2 regions of the Gordonia sp. CPCC 206044 genome follow, and region 2 is predicted to be linked to the other one. Evidence: predicted binding sites of a transcription regulator. Region 2 holds the regulator's gene; the other holds the start of a gene.
The links. The regulator LexA, encoded in region 2, represses DNA repair genes until DNA is damaged. The targets are predictions, from matches to a motif close to CGAACANNTGTTCG.
Positions count from the first base shown of each region.

Region 1 (3,409 bases), on a different contig from region 2:
CGACCATCCGGACGAGATGAGTCTCGGCACGCGACGGCGTTCTTCTCGCATGCCCGAGGCGCGTGTGCGGCTCACGGCACGCTCGGGCGGGGCGTCGCCCGGCGGTGGAAGCCCTCGTTGCAGGTGTGCGGCGAGTTCCTCACCGAGGTGGTGGGTGCGGTTGACCCGCGGCGGATCTGGTGGTCCGTCACCGTTGAGTGTCCAGGCGGGCCGCCCGGCATCGGGGCCGTCGACCACCATGTGGGTGGTGAATTGGCCGGGCCTCGGGCCGACCCGACGGTTGTGCGGCGGACACGAGCCGGCGAGATCGATGATGTCGGTCCACCCACCGTCGGCCCAATCCTGTTCGGCGTGATGGATTTCCAGGTGGGTGAACGGTTGTGTGCATTCGGGGCAGGTGCAGCCGGCGCCATCTCGGGCGAACAGTGCGAATCGTTGGGATTGGTTGGCACATCGTTTCGCCCTACCGAGGTAGAGCACCTCGGCGCTGTGATCGGCGAACACCGCGAGGTGCATCTGCGCTCGCGCGGCGAGATCGATGACGTCTTTGATCGGCAACTGAGCGCCGCCGGCCGTCTCACCGACGCCGGCCCGCTCGCGCAACTCCGCTTCGGTGATCTTGATGATCAGGTGCGGGGGCAGGCCGCGATGGCTCTTGCCGAGTAGCCCACCGTCGAGAACCGCGGTGAGCAGAGCCTTGAGTGCGTCGTGATTGCGTTGCGACTGGGCACGGGAATCGCGGCCGGCAGCGTCTTTCAGCAACTCGGCATCGACGTCGTCCTTGCTGCCCCGCGGTGATCGGTCGTCGTCGGGATTGTTCATCCCGGGCGCAGCCCACGCATCGAGCAGGACATCGAACATCGCCCGCGTGAGCGGGTCGAGCGAGCCGGTCAGGCGGCTCATCGACTGCGCATCCTGGTCGCCGAGGCCCAGTCCACGACGACGGGCGCGGTCGGTGTCGTCGGTGAGCCGCCCATCCGGGTCGAGGTGGGCCACCAGGCGTGCGCCGAGCTTGGCGATACCGCTCGGGGTGTGCGCCCGCGCCAATCGAGCCAGCGTCGCTTCTGCGGCATCCCTGGCGTCGGCCGGCACCGCGGCCGGGATCTGCCGCAACGCCTCGAGGATTCTCTGCACGTGATCGGGCCCGATTGCACCCTCACGGAGCGCCTGCGCGGTGTGCGGGCAGCGCGGTGCCAACACGTCGCCCTGCATCGAACGCATCGATGTCAACGCCTCGATGTGCTTGCGGCGCATGCCCGGATTGGTGATGCGCAGCTTGGCGACCATGAAGTCGTGCAGGGACCGGTACCCGGCTTTGATGTGTGCGGCCCGATCGGACACCTCGAGGACCCGGCGGTATCCGATCGAAGCCATACGACGCGCGGCACGTTCATGCGCGTCCGCGACGTCGATGGTCTCGTGGTCACTCGCCGCCGTGGGATCGGCAGCATCGATCCGGTCGAGCAGATCGTGCAACTCGGCATACAGCGCCACCATCGTGGACCGCTGATCGTCGACGCTCATCGAGTTGCACCCCCCTCGGAAACTCGAAAGTATGTTCGATACAGTATGCGATTTGTCCGGTTTGCGCAACCCCTCCGGGGATCGCTCCAATGGATTGTCAGTCCATCCGGAATCCCCTACAGCGTCCGATCATTCGGCACGGAAGGACCAGCGGATCTCGACCCAGTTCGAAGACCTCCGATACCCCCGCGAGCGCGCCGGCATCGACTACGGTTGCCTGATGACCACCGACTGGCGCGAAGAGCGGGCCGACGAGATCCGGACGCTGATCCTGCGGGCCGAGCCCGACATCGCCGAAGAGATCAAGTGGCGCAAGCCTTCCAATCCCGGCGGCGTGCCCACGTTCTCGCTCGACGGTCTGGTCTGCACGTTGGAGACCTACAAAGACAAGATCAAGGTGACCTTCGGGCAGGGAGCATCCCTCCCCGACCCCGCCAAGGTGTTCAACGCGAGCCTCACCGCGGGCACCCGCCGCGCCGTCGACATCAAGGAGTCCGACACGCTCGACGCAGATGCGTTCGTCGATCTGATCCGCGCAGCGGTCGCGCTGAACCGGGGTTAGCGCCTCGCTTCGGGCGTCGGCGATTCGACCCGCACGGTTTCCGGACGGTCGGCTTCGTAGTTCTCCACATCCGGATACCACCGCGCCACTGCGAGCGCCGCAAGTCCGACGACACTGACACCGACTATCCACATCACCGGCCCGGCCACCGAGCCGGTTGCGAGCAACAACGCACCGCACACCAGCGGCGCCAGACCACCGCCGAGTACAGTGCCGATGTTCTGCCCGAAATTGCTGGCGGTATATCGGATTCGACGGGGAAACAGTTCCGCGATGTAGCCGAAGCCAGGCGCCATGACGAGGTTGGTGAGGATCAGATAGGCACCCATTGCGACCACCAGCAGCACGGGATTCTCGGTGACCGACAGCAACCAGAAGATCGGCCCCGACACCACGATGAAGGCGCCGAGCAGGGTGGCCAGCCACCGTTCCTGCCCGATTCGGTCGGTGACCCAGCCCGACAACGGATGCCACAGCGCTCCGAGGACCATCGACGTCGCATAGGTGATCATCACCATGCCCACCGCGAGCTCGCGGTTACCCGCAAGAAAGACTGCGAACCACTGCGCCACCCCCGCGGAACCGTTGACGCCGATGGCGACCCCACCGGCCAGTAGCACCGGCCGCCAATACTTCGTCAATGTCTCCCTCAGTGGCGATTTCAGGATCTCACGGTTCTTCACCATCTCGGCGAACTCAGGTGAGTCCTCCACCCTTCGACGAATGACGAACGCCACCAGAGTCAAGGGCGCGGCGACGAGAAACGGGATACGCCAGCCGTAATCGGACATGAATTGCTCGGATGCGCTCAGCGCGAGTACCGCCGCGAGCACTGCGCCGCTCGAACCACCGAGACCGGCACCGAACGGCGTCAACGACGACAGCAAACCGCGCCGTGCCTCTGGGGCTGATTCGAGCGCAAATGTCACTGAGCCAAGCATCTCGGCGCCCGCCGACAACCCTTGCCCGATCCGGAGGATAACCAGAATCGCGGGCGCCAGAAGTCCGATGGCGTCGTAGGACGGCAGCACGCCGATCAGTGCGGCACAGACACCCATCACCACGACCGTGGCCATCAGGGCGGTTCGGCGACCACTCCGATCCCCGATGCGGCCGAAGAGTATGCCTCCGAGCGGCCGGGCGATGAACCCTGCGCCGAACACCGTGAGGCCCACGAGAAACGAGACCGCGTGATTGCCGGACGGGAAGAAGAGAGGCGCAAAGTAGACGGTGAGCACTCCGTACAACGCAAAGTCGTAGTACTCGATGAATGTCCCGACGAACCCGGCCGTCGCGGCCCGCTTGGCCGCCGCCGGTATGGGT
Region 1 covers NZ_JBCLVL010000026.1:22,531-25,939, forward strand. The annotation lists gene AAFP35_RS25605 (DUF222 domain-containing protein) at 1-1,524, opposite strand, end outside; gene AAFP35_RS25610 (DUF1801 domain-containing protein) at 1,745-2,086, shown strand; gene AAFP35_RS25615 (MFS transporter) at 2,083-3,409, opposite strand, start outside.
Region 1: a site for LexA is predicted at 1,549-1,562, ahead of AAFP35_RS25605 (DUF222 domain-containing protein). Genes of this name have one in related genera too.

Region 2 (3,409 bases):
CGAAGAAGGCGCAGGCCGGAGTCGAGGAGAGTCGCCGCGTCGCGGCGGCGGCTGCCGCATGGAAGGGGCCGGGCCGGACATCCGACGGCAAACCCGTCGGCATCCTCGCCAACGTCGCCGACGGCGCCTCGGCCCGCACGGCCAGCGGATTCCCGGTGGAAGGCGTCGGGCTGTTCCGCACCGAACTCGCCTTCCTCGACCGCACTGATGCTCCCACGGTCGCCGAGCAGACCAAGCTCTACCGCGAGGTCATCGACGCGTTCGGTGATCAGAAAGTGGTGATCCGCACGCTCGACGCCGGATCGGACAAGCCGCTGAAGTTCGTGGCCCAGCCCGACGAGGCCAACCCCGCACTCGGTGTGCGCGGCAACCGAATCGCCAACGCCCACCCCGAGATCCGCGCGGCCCAACTCGATGCCATCGCGGCCGCAGCCAAGGAGAGTGGCGCGAGTCCGTGGGTGATGGCGCCCATGATCGCCACGGCGGCCGAGGCGCGGGAGTTCGCCGGCGAGGTGCGGGCACGAGGTCTCGTCGCCGGGATCATGGTGGAGGTCCCCGCCGTGGCGATCCTCGCGCCGCAGGTCATGGCCGAGGTCGACTTCGTGTCGATCGGTACCAACGATCTGACGCAGTACACGATGGCCGCGGACCGGATGTCGTCGGATCTGGCGTCGCTGACCGATCCCTGGCAACCGGCGGTGCTGGCGCTGATCGCGAACGTGGCCCGCGCCGGGCGCGCCGCGGGCAAACCGGTGGGCGTGTGCGGTGAGGCCGCGGCCGATCCGTTGCTCGCATGCGTCCTGGTGGGTCTGGGTGTCACGTCACTGTCGGCGGCGCCGGCCGCGGCGGCCGCGGTCGGCGCCAAGCTCGGCCGGGTCACCAGCGATCAATGCAAGTTGGCCTCGGACACGATCCTGGGGCTGGCCGACGCAGCCTCCGCTCGAGCCGCCGCGGCTGCCGCTTTCGGCAGCAACTGACCGGGCGTCGGACGGCTCTCAGACCCGGCGCATCACGGTGACGACCTTGCCGAGGATGGCGGCGTCGTCACCGGGGATGGGCTCGAACAGCTCGTTGTGCGGCATCAGCCACACGTGACCGTCCTTGCGCTTGAACGTCTTCACGGTCGCCTCGCCGTCGATCATCGCCGCGACGATGTCGCCGTTGTCGGCGACGTTCTGTTGCCGGACGACCACCCAGTCGCCGTCGCAGATCGCCGCATCGATCATCGATTCGCCGACCACACGCAGCAGGAACAGCGACCCCTCGCCGACGAGTTCGCGCGGCAGCGGGAAGACGTCCTCCACAGCTTCCTCGGCGAGGATCGGTCCGCCCGCGGCGATCCGGCCCAGCACGGGTACGAACGTGGGCGCGGGCAGGCTCGACCCGTCGTCGGCGGCCGAACCGCCGGGCGGGATGTGATTGTGCTCGCCGTCTGAGATGTTGACCGCCCGTGGACGGTTGTGGTCACGCTTGAGCAGTCCCTTGCGTTCCAGGGTGCGCAACTGATGGGCCACCGACGACGTGGACGTCAGGCCGACCGCATCGCCGATCTCGCGGATGCTCGGTGGATATCCACGTTCCCGGACCGACTGTCGGATGTACTCCAGCACGCCGCGCTGACGTGGGGTGAGCGACGCCTCCGCGACAGCCGGGTCGACAGAAGCCTCGTCGGTGTCGGCCTTCTCGTCGACCGCACGCGGGGTACCGCGTCGTCCGCCGGCCTTGTCGCTCATCGGTGAGTCCTCTCTGTTCGAATCCGGCCCCGGGCCGGGATTCGCGGAAAAACGCTGGTCGATGGGTTCTCTCAGCGCCGAGAGTAACCCACGTCGCAGACATGTTCAAACATTTGTTCGACGTGTGTCGAGACTTTGTCGGTGCACCGTGCTACAAATCGAACATCAGTTCCATCGAACATGTGATCGAGGAGACCGCGATGAGCACCATCACACTGGAACGCCCGCAGGCATCGACGGCGAACGCCCGCACCGACGCCCGTGTGGTCGGCACGCCCACCCGCCGCCGCGCCCACGGTGATCGGAGCAGGCCCGGGCCGAACCGGCCGGCCACCTCGCTGGCCGTCGGCAGGCCGCGGGTTGCCGGCACTCGGTGCGCGTCGCCCGCGTCGACGTCGCGCGTCTACGCACGCCGTCGCGCGGCCGCCCTCGCCGTGTTGGCCGGCGGTGCTCTCGCGATCGTCGTCTGGGTGGTCGCCATCGTCGGGTCGAACTATGCGGCCTCGGTCGCTCCCGAACCCGTCGGCGCCGAGGTCGTGCACGTGCGGGCCGGTGACTCGCTGAGTTCGATTGCCGACCGGGTGGCTCCGGACATGCCGCGCGAAACGGTCATCGATGCGATCGTGGCGCGCAACGATCTGTCCGGCTCGGGTCTGCGCGTGGGGCAGGCGCTGATCGCCCCCGCGTATCGCTGAGGGGCCGGACGGTATCCTCGGTGGCACAGGGTCCAGCCGGAAACCGGCACGGCGTAGCGAAGATCCGGTGCGCCGGTGTGTCCCGCGATGTGCGTGAGGACGACATGCGCTGTCCGTTTTGCAAGAACGAAGACACCAAGGTCATCGACTCGCGTGTCGCCGACGACGGGCAGGTGATCCGACGCCGGCGCTCGTGTGCGGACTGTGGTCGGCGATTTTCCACGGTCGAGAGTGCGGTGTTGTCGGTGGTCAAACGCAACGGTGTGACCGAACCGTTCAGCCGCGAGAAAGTCATGCGCGGCGTGCGTCGGGCGTGTCAGGGGCGCGACGTCGCCGAGGATGCGTTGGCGCAATTGGCGCAGCAGGTCGAGGATGCGGTGCGGTCCTCGGGATCGGCCGAGATCCCCAGCAACGAGGTGGGTCTGGCGATCCTGGGGCCATTGCGTGACCTCGACGCCGTGGCCTATCTGAGGTTTGCATCGGTCTACCGCTCATTCGACTCCGTCGCCGACTTCCAGCGTGAGATCGACGAGTTGCGAGCGGTTTCCGACGAGGTCGGCTGACCCGTCGTATCCGCGGAACCCCGTCGAGGCCGTCGTTTCAGCGGAACCCGTCGAGTGCTTTCATCGCGCGTTTCTCCGAGATCGGATAGGCGGTTCCGAGTCGTTGCGCGAACAACCCGACGCGCAGTTCCTCGACCAGCCAATGCGCGAACTCGTTGAACTCGTCGCGCCGTGCGGCCGGCACCTGGTCCAGACGCTGATTCCATCGGGTGACCACACGGTCGAGAGCGGCGACGCCTGCGCGGTCCCGATCGTGTGAACCCGGCAGGTCGGTCAGTCGGGAGGCGGCCGCCTGGAGATATCGCGGCAGTCGTTCGAGGTGCTGGCGCGGGGTCGCGACGACGAACCCGTCGAAGACGAGCTGATCGAGTTCTTCGGCCACATCGTCGGCGGCCAGATGCCCACTGAGTCGGTCGAT
Region 2 covers NZ_JBCLVL010000005.1:224,323-227,731, forward strand. The annotation lists gene AAFP35_RS09730 (phosphoenolpyruvate--protein phosphotransferase) at 1-977, shown strand, start outside; gene lexA (transcriptional repressor LexA) at 996-1,733, opposite strand; gene AAFP35_RS09740 (LysM peptidoglycan-binding domain-containing protein) at 1,934-2,428, shown strand; gene nrdR (transcriptional regulator NrdR) at 2,533-2,991, shown strand; gene hrpA (ATP-dependent RNA helicase HrpA) at 3,029-3,409, opposite strand, start outside.